DNA from 2 places in the Sphingomonas sp. BL2 genome. Region 2 is predicted to be linked to the other one. Evidence: predicted binding sites of a transcription regulator. Region 2 holds the regulator's gene; the other holds the start of a gene.
The links. The regulator LexA, encoded in region 2, represses DNA repair genes until DNA is damaged. The targets are predictions, from matches to a motif close to GTTCCNCNCTTGTTCT.

Region 1: a site for LexA is predicted at 2,308-2,323, ahead of AC1ME3_RS19990 (LexA family protein). Genes of this name have one in related genera too.

The regions. Positions count from the first base shown of each region.
Region 1 is NZ_JBWXPL010000003.1:57,353-62,980, forward strand. Features, by position in the region: gene AC1ME3_RS19975 (Tn3 family transposase) at 1-1,206, shown strand, start outside; gene AC1ME3_RS19980 (hypothetical protein) at 1,225-1,548, opposite strand; gene AC1ME3_RS19985 (hypothetical protein) at 1,613-2,065, opposite strand; gene AC1ME3_RS19990 (LexA family protein) at 2,357-2,788, shown strand; gene AC1ME3_RS19995 (Y-family DNA polymerase) at 2,794-4,056, shown strand; gene AC1ME3_RS20000 (hypothetical protein) at 4,095-4,835, opposite strand; gene AC1ME3_RS20005 (SOS response-associated peptidase) at 4,923-5,591, opposite strand; gene AC1ME3_RS20010 (Fic/DOC family protein) at 5,614-5,628, opposite strand, start outside.
Region 2 is NZ_CM155261.1:2,957,387-2,963,815, forward strand. Features, by position in the region: gene AC1ME3_RS13870 (ComEC/Rec2 family competence protein) at 1-1,990, shown strand, start outside; gene lexA (transcriptional repressor LexA) at 2,594-3,268, opposite strand; gene AC1ME3_RS13880 (molybdopterin molybdotransferase MoeA) at 3,337-4,518, opposite strand; gene AC1ME3_RS13885 (energy transducer TonB) at 5,085-5,777, shown strand; gene moaC (cyclic pyranopterin monophosphate synthase MoaC) at 5,866-6,333, opposite strand; gene trpC (indole-3-glycerol phosphate synthase TrpC) at 6,330-6,429, opposite strand, start outside.

The DNA of each region.
Region 1 (5,628 bases), on a different replicon from region 2:
CAGTGCTTCACGCATCTGCAAAATGGGCTTGTCGCCGATGAACCACGCGCGATCCTGACAGCGGTACTCGCCGATGCCACCAACCTGGGCCACACGCGCATGGCGGAAGCCTGCAATTTTGTGACCCAGCGCCAGCTCGGCTGGCTCGCCTCATGGCATCTGCGCGAGGAGACCTACGGCCGCGCTCTCGCCCGGCTGGTCGATGCCCAGCACACCGCACCGCTCGCCGCCCTGTTCGGGTCCGGCACCTCATCCAGCTCGGACGGTCAGAACTTCCCGCTCGACCGACGCGCCCAGGCAACCGGCGCGGTCAATCCGCACAAGGGGACGGAGCCGGCCATCTCCTTCTACAGTCATATCTCGGATCGCTACGCGCCGTTCCATTCCACCGTTATCTCGGCTTCCGCGAGCGAGGCGGCGCAAGTGCTCGACGGGCTGCTCCACCACGGCGCCGATCTGCACATCGAAGAGCATCACGTCGATGGCGGGGGCGTCTCCGACCATGTGTTCGCGCTATGCCATCTGCTCGGATTCCGGTTCGCGCCGCGCATCCCAAACATCGCCGCACGCCGCTTGCACTTGTTCGACGGCATCGAACCCGGCCCCGATATCGCGCCGCTGGTTGCGGGCAGGATAGACGAAGGTCTGATCGCCGCGCACTGGGACGACGTGTTGCGATTGGGAACCTCGATCCGCACCGGCGTCGTCAGCGCATCGATCATGCTCGAACGGCTCGGCGCCTACCCGCGCGCCAACGGCTTGGCACTGGCATTGCGCGAGATCGGTCGCGTCGAACGCACGCTGTTCACGCTCGACTGGATCGAACAGCCCGAACAGCGTCGCCGCGCCACCCGCGAACTCAATAAGGGAGAAGCAGAAAATGCACTGAAACGCGCCATTTTCTTCCACCGCATCGGCCGTATCCGCGATCACGCGCTGCAAGCCCAGAGCCATCGTGCGAGCGCGCTTAATCTCGTCGCCGGTGCCATAGTCCTGTGGAACACGACCTACTTGCAAGCCGCCCGGATGCATCTCGCCAACCTTGGCCGACCGGTCCCGCCGGACTTGCTCCAACACCTATCGCCGCTCGGCTGGCAGCACATCAACCTCACCGGGGATTACCTCTGGACCGATCCCGATGCGCCGTCCACCGCGCTCAGGCCGCTCCGCCTCATGCGCGCCGTCGAAGGTCTGGCAAAACCTTAGCGTATATCTGGGTCCGTTCTATGTACCGACCCCAAGGATGAGGTCCTTAATTGTCTCGAACTCGCCGACGCGCGCGATTTTCTGCCGCGTCCGGCCTAAACGGGTGGTTTTCGCACGTTCGACCGTTAGCGTTCCCTCCAGCGCGTGGATGCTCTGCCAGACATCATGCTCGAACGTACCGGGCGCTTCCGATAGGAGGATGGCGTAAAGGCGAAGGTCCGCCGCGCGAGCCACCTCCAGCTCCCCTTTAACGCGTGCGTTCGTGGCAATCTGGCGGAGACTCTTTGGGTCGGTGCATCCCTGGATGGTCTGCAAGGCGCGAGCGACGGCTATGTTGGTCATGGGTCATATCCTGCCTGGGAAACGGAAAGGGCAGGGGCCTTCCACTCCCTGCCCTTGATGTCGATCAATCCAGCTCGAAGTGCTTGCGCAGCGAACGGAACGTCGTCTCCGTCACGGCATAGTGACCATAGCCGCGCTCGGCATTCTCCGCGCTCGTCCAATCATCCCACGTGAACAGGAAGGCGTGCTTGTCGCCCGTGATGGTGCGCGTCCGCTTGGTGACACGCCCCTGAAAGTGCCCGTAATTGTCGATCCCCGCCTCATTGAGTAGGTTGGCGGCGATCACCGGGCCATGCTCGGCGATCACTTGAAGCCCCGCAACGGTCTGCGGAGAGCAGCCCTGCATGAACTCGGCCACCTGTTCTGGCGTCAGGTCCACCACCTCCTCGAACTCGAACCCGTTGGCGTTCTGTGGCGTGGCCGATGACGCCGACGAACCAAAGAAGGTCGCAAGCAAATCCTGTCGCGTTGCCGGTTTGAGTTTGATAAGATCGGTATCGTTGATGATGATCTGCATGGTAGCCTCCATTGGGTCAGAGTGACATTTGAGGCGGTGAACTGATCCTTCACCGCCTCAATACCGCATTTGGGCTTCAGCCTTGGCGGCGTCAAGTGGCGATCTCGCGTCCCCAAAAATATTTTGATGAGGTGAGCGCGTGGTTTGGGCGCTGCCCCCCCCCAAAAAAAATTGGCGGCAAAGAAGAACCCCGCAGAAAACCGACACCGACGATACGATGCGCCGAACGGTGCATCTCCCCTGTTCCCTTTCCGTTCCTTCGCGCGTTACAAGGGCGTGAAGGGAATCACCATGCTGCCGTTGATGCAGCCGGTGCCGATTGCCGAGGTGCCGAGGGGAATTCTTCTACGCATCGTCGGTGCAGCCGGCGCTGGCTTTCCAAGCCCTGCCCAAGATTGGCAGGAAGACGCGATAAGCCTGATCGAGCTGTTGAGGCTCGATCGAGCCGCGAGCTTCGTATTCCGCATTAGCGGCAGCAGCATGATCGAGGCCGGAATCTACGATAACGATGTCGTGGTGGTCGACCGCGACACTCGCCCCGCACAAGGGCATATTGTGATCGCGATCGTCGATGGTGGCTTCGTTTGCCGCCAGCTTGTTGAGCGGCGCGGCGGGGCATTCCTCGAGGCCCGTAACAGCCAGCAATGCTACGAACCGACGTCGGCCGAAGGCGTGGAAATATGGGGCGTCGTGCGGACAGGCGTCCGCGACTACCGGCGCTAGACGGTATGTCGTGGGCGATCGTCGATGTCTCCAACTTCTATGTCAGCGCAGAGCGCCTGTTCGATCCGAGCCTGCGAGACGTGCCCGTCATTGTCCTGTCCAACAATGATGGCTGTGCGGTCGCGCGTAGCGAGGAAGCCAAGGCACTTCACGTCCGGATGGGCGATCCGGTCTTCAAAATTCGCGATCGGATCAAGCGCCACGGTATCCAGCTTCGATCGAGCAACTATGAGCTGTATGCGGACCTCAACCGACGCTTCAACGCCGTTATCGCCGATTACTCAGATGTGGTGGAAGTCTACTCGATTGACGAGAGTTTCTTCCGCCTCCCGGTGCTGCCGAACGGCCTCGGCGACGTAAAGACCGCGCACCTGGTCCGCGACGACATTGCGCGATCGGTCGGCCTTCCGACCCGAATTGGGCTGGGACCGACGCGTACCCTATCGAAGGTTGCGAACGCCTTGGCGAAAGCGACTGAGAAGATTTGGGGGGGCGTGGTCGACCTGCACGACGTCGAGCTGCGCCGGCGACTATTCGAGCAATGGCCGGTTGGGGAAGTATGGGGGATCGGAGGCGCGCTCGAAGCGCGGCTCCGGCCTCTCGGCGTGAAGACGACCGCGGACCTGGCTGCGTTGCCGCCCGCTGTCGCTCGCGACGTAGGGACGGTCGTGCTGGAACGTCTCGTGCGAGAGCTGGGCGGGGTCGAGTGCGACGACTTCAAGGTGTCGCCAGAACCGCTGAAGGCGACTGCGGTCACTCGCCAGTTCGGCGAGCCCGTCACCGCGCTCGACGAGCTGCGTGAGGCTATGTCGCGGCGCGCGGCGCGAGCGGCTGAGAAGATACGAGCGCAAGGGCTCGCGGCGAGCCGATTAATCGCGTTCGCGCATGGATCTCGATACCGCGCCAACCCACCATCAGCGTCACGATCGGCGCGGCTATCTCCTCCGACAAACGATCCCCGCGTCATCGTTGGGATCGCGGCGAAGATGATGGAGGCGATGTATGAGCCTGGAGGCGTCTATACGAAATGCGGAGTGCTGCTGGAGGGCCTGACGCCGGAGGGGCTGGGGCAATCGGACCTGTTCTCGGCTCCCGACCCTAAGGCACCGGCCCTGCTGGCGGCAATGGACGGCCTCAATGATCGGTTCGGGCGAAACACCGTCATCCTTGCCGCGCAAGGGTGCGGCGCGCGATCATCAGATACGAAGCGGTCGCAGAAGAGTCCGGCATGGACGACTCAGATCGGAGAGATACCTATCGCTCGATAGGTGTGTCACATGGCACACCTACCCCCTCCCGATAGAAATTACCTAATGGGATCGCGAAGACCAACTTCCCAAAGAGCCTGCATCTGACTCGGCGGATTTAGTAAACACCATATTTTGCGCACGATAGTATCACGCAGCTTCGCCATTTCTGGATAATCGTAAACGCAAACCATAGATTCGAACAGGATGCGCTTCTCACGATACTCGGCACTAATACTTGGGTCGGCTAAGACTTTTTCTATTGCGCGTTGATCCTTCATCCAATTTGTGACAAGCGTTCTTACAGACGGAAAGTCTGAAAGGGTCTCAAACTTTTTCACGTTGTCGACCTCGTTCACCAGATGGTATCCAAGAAGCTGACCGTCGCCCTCGAAAATTGAGTCGGCAATCCGTCCAGCCACATGATCAAAGCCCTTGCTTCGCAAATCTGTTACGAACAGATCTTTTCGACCATTTAAGATGTTCTGTGCGAGAAATTTACATTCGCGCAGCTCCGTTCCTAGAGGGATTGCAAATTGATCCCCCTGCTGCTTGTCGAGGCGCATCGCGATTTCGAGGTCTCGGATTGCCTCGCCGAATAGGAGGCGCCAGCGGTATATCTTGGCCCGGTTGATCAGCGGCGCCGGATTTGGGTTCGCCTCGTAGGACTTTGTATAGAGCGCTATCGCAGCGGTGGTGCGGTACTCGCTCGCCGCGTTCATTCCTTGCTCGAAAAGCTGCTGACCGGCTTCGTATGACGATGATTGGGGCGTTCCGCCTCCGAACAATTTCCGAAACACTGCTGCACCACCCCGAGCAAATTATATCCTGGTAAGAACCTACGTCGTGATCCGGAACGTGTCACTCTGGGTCTGTCCTCTCGGCGATCAGCCGACCAACTCGGCGCTCGGCGTCGTCACCTGCTCAGTCATCGGGCCATCATACGGCCGTACCAATGCAAGCGCCTCGTCATGTGAACCGTCGAGCCAGGTGGTGAAGTCACACGGATTAAGGATCGCTGGCATCGCCTTGGGATGCCACGGCGAGACGATCGCGTTCGGCGACGTCGTGGCAAAGGCGTAGGCTTCGCCACGCGCGGTCGGTCGCCACAAACCGGCGAAGAAACTGATGGGCTGATCGGGGAGTGAAAACCACATTTGAAGGGGCTTGCCGTCATCGCCCATGCCGCCCTCCGGGTGCGGCTCGGCGAAGTGCGTAAACGGTACGAGGCAGCGCCGATCGGCGCTGGCGAGCGACGGCCGCCACATTGGCGACGCGAGATTGCGTGCGTTGGTCACATACTTGTCCAGCTTCACCGCTGGATCGCGCTCGCTCGGCACCTGGGTCGGAAAACCCCACTCCATCGCAACCGGATCCAACGGCCGGTTGCCCTGCGCCGATCGTCGCACGACCAGGCCATGCCGCGCGGTCTTCTTCCCCGTAGGGAAGATCTCGCGCGGCACCGGGTATGTTTCGTCCTCAGGATAAGGCGGCTCGAAGCCGCACGCGCGCATGACAGACGCCTGTTTCGCCGAAAGCCGATACCTATTGCACATGCTGTCCTCCCAGAGGGGCCGGTCAGCGGCCCCGCTC
Region 2 (6,429 bases):
GATCTGGGCGCGATCGGAGTTGGTGGCGCGACCGGTGCTGGGTGGACCGACGATCGCGAGCTTCTCCGCGAGGGTGGAGGCGATCGAGCCACTGGTCGCGCGGAAGCTGGTCCGGCTGACGCTGCTGCCGATCGGGAAGGGCGCCGAAACCGACGGGCAACCGGTCGCCCTGCCATACCGCGTCCGGGTTAATCTGGCGGAAGCGGATGCACCCAAGCTGCTGGGAACGGGAGCGGTCGTGCATCTACGGGCGCGGCTGATGCCGCCGCCGCTGCCCGCGGTGCCGGGCGCCTATGATTTCGCTCGGGTCGCGTGGTTCGGCGAGATCGGTGCGACGGGACGCGGCTTCGCACCGGTGGTCGTGACGACGCCGAGCGAGTCGGGTGCCGGCATCCGCGTCGCGCTGTCGCATCACATCGTATCGCGACTGGAGGGGAGTGCCGGCGGTATCGCCGCAGCGCTCGCAACCGGCGACGTCGGCGCGATCAGCGAGGAGGATTCGGAGGCGATGCGCCGCGCCGGGCTCGCGCATCTGCTGTCGGTGAGCGGGTTGCATATTACGGCGGCGGTAGCCGCGACGATGCTGATCGTGCTGCGGCTGCTGGCGCTGAGCCCGTGGCTGGCGTTGCACGCGCGCTTGCCTTTGATCGCTGCGTTGGCGGGAGCAGCGGCAGCGATCGGCTATACGCTGCTGACGGGCAGCCAAGTCCCGACGATCCGGTCGTGCGTCGCCGCGCTGCTCGTGTTGGCGGCGCTGGCGATGGGGCGCGAGGCGATGACCTTGCGCCTCGTCGCGGCGGGCGCGGCGTGCGTCATGCTCGTGCTGCCCGAATCGGCGGCGGGGCCGAGCTTTCAACTCTCGTTCGCGGCAATCACTGCGATAATGGCGCTGCACGAGCATCCGGTGATCCGCGCGTTTTTCGGTCCGCATGAGGAGGGGCGAGCGCACCGCCTCGCCCGCGGCATAGCATCGCTGTTGCTCACCGGCCTGCTCGTCGAGTTCGCGCTCATGCCGATCGCGGTCTATCATTTCCACAAGGCCGGGCTTTACGGCGCGTTCGCCAACATCGTCGCCATTCCCTTGACGACCTTCGTCGTTATGCCGCTGGAAGCTTTGGCGTTGCTGCTCGATGCGGGCGGGCTCGGGGCGCCGATATGGTGGCTGGTGCAGCGCTCGCTCGATGCTCTGCTGTGGCTTGCGCATATCGTTGCCAGCGCGCCAGGCTCGGTGCGGTCCTTGCCCGCGATGCCGACGGCGGCGTTCGCGCTGATGATCGTCGGGGGAATATGGATCGCCTTGTGGCGAACGCGGTGGCGACGGCTCGGGCTGGTCCCGCTGGTGATCGGCACGGTCTGGGCGCTGACGACGCCGGCCCCGGACGTTCTCGTGACCGGTGACGGGCGCCATGTCGCGGTGCGAACGGCGGCGGGGCTCGCGATGCTGCGCGACCGAGCGGGCGACTACACGCGCGACATGCTGGCCGAGAATGGCGGGGTGGATGGCGAGCCGCTGCTGCTGGCGGACCAACCCGATGCGCGGTGCAGTCGCGATCTTTGCGTCACAGATATTGCTGCGCGGGGACAGATGTGGCGCATCCTGGCGACCCGCAGCGCCTATATGGTTCCGATTGCTGAGTTCATTACCGCCTGTCACGGCGCCGATGTCGTCGTCAGCGAACGCGGTCTGCCGAAACCGTGTGTACCACGGTGGCTGAAACTGGATCGTCGTGTACTCCGGCGTACGGGCGGCGTCGCGCTGACCTTAGGTAGCGGGACAGTCGTGACGATCCTGAACGCAGGCGATCGCCACCCCTGGCGCGATCCGCCTCTCCTCGAACGCACCGCGTACGCGTTCAGGCCGCGCCATGACCGGTTTCACGGTGCTGTGCCGGCGTTTCGCGCCAGCCGAGTCCGTCAAAGTAGAAATGTTCACGCGAAGGCGCAAAGGCGCGAAGGTGATGCGACTCGGGAGACCTTTATACCTCCATGAACGATAAGCCGACGTTGGTTTTCGGCGGTCCGCGAAGGCCGGTAGGCGCTGATCCAGGCACCATATCTTCGCGCCTTTGCGCCTTCGCGTGAACAAAATCTTCCGTCGTCGCATACGGTCACAGCAAGAAGAACTGGTGCACGCCGAGACGCGGAGGCGCGGAGAAGGTTTTTGTATGACGGGGTGGCTCAGGCTGGGGACTGTTTAGTCTTCCTTCCGAAGACGTTTGGAGGTGCTTCGTTTTCCCTAAGCGCAACAGCTCCGCGTCTCCACGTGAACCAATTCTTCGGCCGCGCTGGAGATTGAGGACGAGATGTTCGCGCAGAGGCGCAGAGGCGCAGAGATTGGGCATTCGAGTTGAGAGCGCGACTATGCATCGAAGCGTTAGAGGGGCTTTCGGACGCTTGGGGGCTGGTTGGGGGTGTCGAAAAACTAGCCGCTTTTCGACACGCCCAGTGCATCTAGCTTAACTTGCCCAACAGATCCCGTCGCTGTTGTCGGGCGGAGAAGCGACTTAGCTAAGGGGCTAGGCTGTCGCTTTTCCTGAGCAACCAAAAACCGAGACCGGGCTGCGTCGCGATGACGCAGCCCGGTCTCGGCAACTCAGTCGTAGCGGCGGAGGATGCCGGAGAGTTTGCCTTGGACGCGAACTTGGGCGGGGGCATAGCGTTGAGGGTCGTAGGCTCGGTTTGCCGGGTCGAGGCGGACCATGGCGCCTTCGCGACGGAAGTATTTTAGAGTGGCTTCGCTGTCTTCGATCAGGGCTACGACGATCTCGCCGTCGCGGGCAGTTTCGGTGCGGCGGATCAGGGCGTAGTCGCCGTCGAGGATGCCGGCTTCGACCATCGAGTCGCCCGAAACTTCGAGGGCGTAGTGTTCGCCGGTGCCGAGGAGTGCGGCGGGGACAGCCAGCATAGTGCTGCCTTCGAACGCCTCGATCGGGACGCCGGCGGCGATGCGGCCGTGGAGCGGGATTTCGACGACGTCGTTCGCTGGTTGCGGCGTCGCGGCCGCTGGGGCGGCCTTGACGTTCGATGGCTTGGTCGGCGTCTTCTTTTCCGCACGCTCGGGCATGCGCAGCACTTCGAGCGCGCGCGCGCGGTTCGGCAGGCGGCGGATGAAGTTGCGCTCCTCGAGCGCGCTGATCAGACGGTGGACGCCCGACTTCGACTTGAGGTCGAGTGCGTCCTTCATCTCTTCGAACGACGGCGAGACGCCGGTATCGTTGAGGCGATCGTTGATGAAGCAGACGAGTTCGTGCTGCTTGCGCGTGAGCATGGCGGTTCTCCGTCCGGAACAGACTGGGAACTTCTATGGAACATAATTAACCGCGTCAAGCGCTCGCTTCACGCGATCACGAGGATTTCCGCCGATTCGCCTGTCTTTGCTAAGGGTGCGTTGCCGGGGCGGACGATCAGGCAGGTCGAGCGGGCGAGCGTGAGCAGCATCGAACTGTCCTGGATCGTCGAGGCATAGGCTTTGCCGTCGCGCAGTTCGGCGCGGAGATAGTCGGTGCGGGCGTTGTTGGCGGGCAGGTCTTCGCCGAGGAGGGCGTGGGTCGACTGGGGCAACGGGTCGCGGGCGCCGGCCATGTGCGCGACGACGGGTTTGACGAACAACGTCGCGGTGACGAACGCGGAGACCGGGTTGCCGGGGAGGCCGAGCACCATCATCTCGCCGATCCGGCCGGCCATCATCGGCTTGCCGGGGCGCAGCGCGATCCGCCAGAATTCGATGGTGCCGCCGGCGGCTTCGATCGCCGGGCGGACGAGGTCGTGGTCGCCGACCGACGCGCCGCCGGTGGTGACGAGCAGGTCTGCCTGAACGCTGGCGAAGGCTTCGCGGAGTATGTCGAGATTGTCGGGCAGGATGCCGAGATCGACGACGTCGACGGGCATGTCGGCGAGCATCGCGGCGAGCATGATGCCGTTCGATTCGGGGAGCGCGACGCCGTCGGTGGTCGAACCGGGGGGGACGAGTTCGTCGCCGGTGGCGGCGACGGCGACGCGGACGCGGCGATTGACGGTGAGGCTGCCGTGGCCGCCGGTTGCGGCGACGGCGATGCGTGCGGGGCTGAGGCGGTCGCCGGCGGCGATGAGGCGGGTGCCGGTGGAGAAGTCGAGGCCCTTGCGGCGGGTGTTGCGGCCGACCGTGGGCGGGCCTTCGCCGGCTAGGATCAGGGTCGCGCCGTCTCGCTCGGCTTCTTCCTGGACCATGACGGTGTCGGCGCCGTCGGGCATGGCGGCGCCGGTGAAGATGCGGGTGGCCTCGTTGGAGGCGACGTGGCCTGCGAAGGGGCGGCCGGCGGCGCTTTCGCCGATGACTTTCCAGGGGCCGGGGAGGTCTTCGAAGCGGATCGCGTAGCCGTCCATGGCCGAGAGATCCGCGGCGGGTTGCGTCCGGCGGGCGAGGATGTCCTCGGCGGCCCAGCGGCCGGCGGCTTCGCGTAACGTCACGGTCTCGCTAGCGACGCGGGGGGCCATGGCGAAGAGGCGGTTCTGGGCTTCGGCGACGGGGACTAGGGTCATGCTTTTGGCTCTGATATTACGTGGTTTTCCTGCTGGAAGTGCAGGAAGTTCACACGCTGGGAGACTCTTGGCGGGAGCGGATCTGGGGTTCAGGTTTGGAACGGTCTCGTCCGGTAGAAGGTCCGGCGGGAGGGGGTGAGTTTTGGCGTGGCTGGCGCTTTGCCATGGGTTTGGGATGTAGGACAGGTGTTGTTGGGGCTGCGGCAGGACGATCCGTTGCTCTCTGCGCTGCTTGATATCGAACGTTTGCGACATCCTTCTTGTTCTCCCGCGAAGGCGGGAGCCCAGACTGGGTCCCCGCCTTCGCGGGGAAACATGGGTTTGGCGGACGTCGCGCTTCGTTACTGCGAACTTCCCAATTGGGCCCCGGCCTTCGCCGGGGTGGTGGTTGGGGGGCTGCCCTCTTCCGAGCCGACGAGGGGACGCGGGTGATCGCCTGTCGCCTTCCCAAAGCGCTCGGCCAGCGGGGGTTCATCCGAAGCAGGGCTTTGTTTGGGAGAAAGAGGCACCAGATCAGTATGATGACACGTAATCAGCCTCGGGCGAGAGACAGGATCGGGGCGGCGGTGGGTGCTGCCCTGTTGCCGGGGGTGCTGGGCTATGCGCTGCTCAACGGGCTGGTGGTGCCGATGCCGGCGGCGGTGAGCGATGCGTTGAAGGTGTTCGATGCGGCGCCGCCGTCACCACCACCGCCTGAGGAGAAGGTTAGGCCTCGGCCGTCGCCTAGCCGCAAGCCGGAGGGGGCTGCGTCGCCGCCTAATTTGAAGTCGAAGGCTACGGAGGTGGTGGCGCCGCCGCCGGTGGTACCGATCGTCGTGCCACCGCCGGTCGTGGTCGCGGAGAAGGCTGGGGTGGGGGCGCAGGCGACGGCTGGCGCTTCGGATGTTCGCGGACCGGGGACCGGGAGTGGGGGGATTGGTAATGGCACCGGCAGCGGTGGGTATGGCGATGGTGACGGTGGGGGTGGAGAGGAGACGCCGCCGCGGTGGCGTAAGGGGCGGTTGAAGGATTCGGACTATCCGCGCGAGGCGGCCGAGACGGGGATTCGGGGTCGGGTTTCGGTGCGGTATCTGGTGCAGACCGATGGGCGGGTTTCGCGGTGCCGGGTGACTCGGTCGAGCGGGAGCCGGGAGCTGGATACGCTTACGTGTCGGTTGATAGAGGAGCGGTTTCGGTATGATCCTTCGCTCGATGCGGCGGGGCGGCCGGTGGAGTCTACGATCGTCGAGGATCATGAATGGGCTATTGGCGGGGATTGAGTTCAGCTGAGCGCGTTCTGCTTGGCCTGCCCTCACCCTCGACGCCTTTGGCGTCTTTCCCTCTCCCCTTTGGGGAGAGGGTTTTGTTTTAGGCGGTCCAGTTGCCGGATTTGCCGCCGGACTTTGCGCGGACGCGGATGTCGGTGAGGACCATCGTCTTGTCGATCGCCTTGGCCATGTCGTAGATCGTCAGGAGCGTTACCGTGGCAGCCGTCAGGGCTTCCATTTCGACGCCGGTCCTGCCTTCGGTCGAGGCGGTGGCGGTCGCGGTTACGCCGGTTTCGTCCACTACGAGTTCGATCTCAACCTTCGTCAGCGGGAGCGGGTGGCAGAGGGGGATGAGGTCGCTGGTGCGCTTGGCGGCCATGATGCCGGCAACCCGCGCGACTGCCAGGACGTCGCCCTTTTTCGCGGTGCCGGCGCCGATCGCCGCGGCGGCTTCGGCGGACATGGTGATGCGGCCGGAGGCGATGGCTTCGCGGGCGGTGACCGCCTTGCCGCCGACGTCGACCATTCTTGCCGCGCCGGCTTCGTCGATGTGGGTCAGGCCGGTCATCCGATGAGCGCCTGGGTGGCGGCTTCGACGTCGTCCTGGCGCATGAGCGCTTCGCCGATCAGGAAGCAGTGGATGTCGTGTTCGGCCATCGCGTCG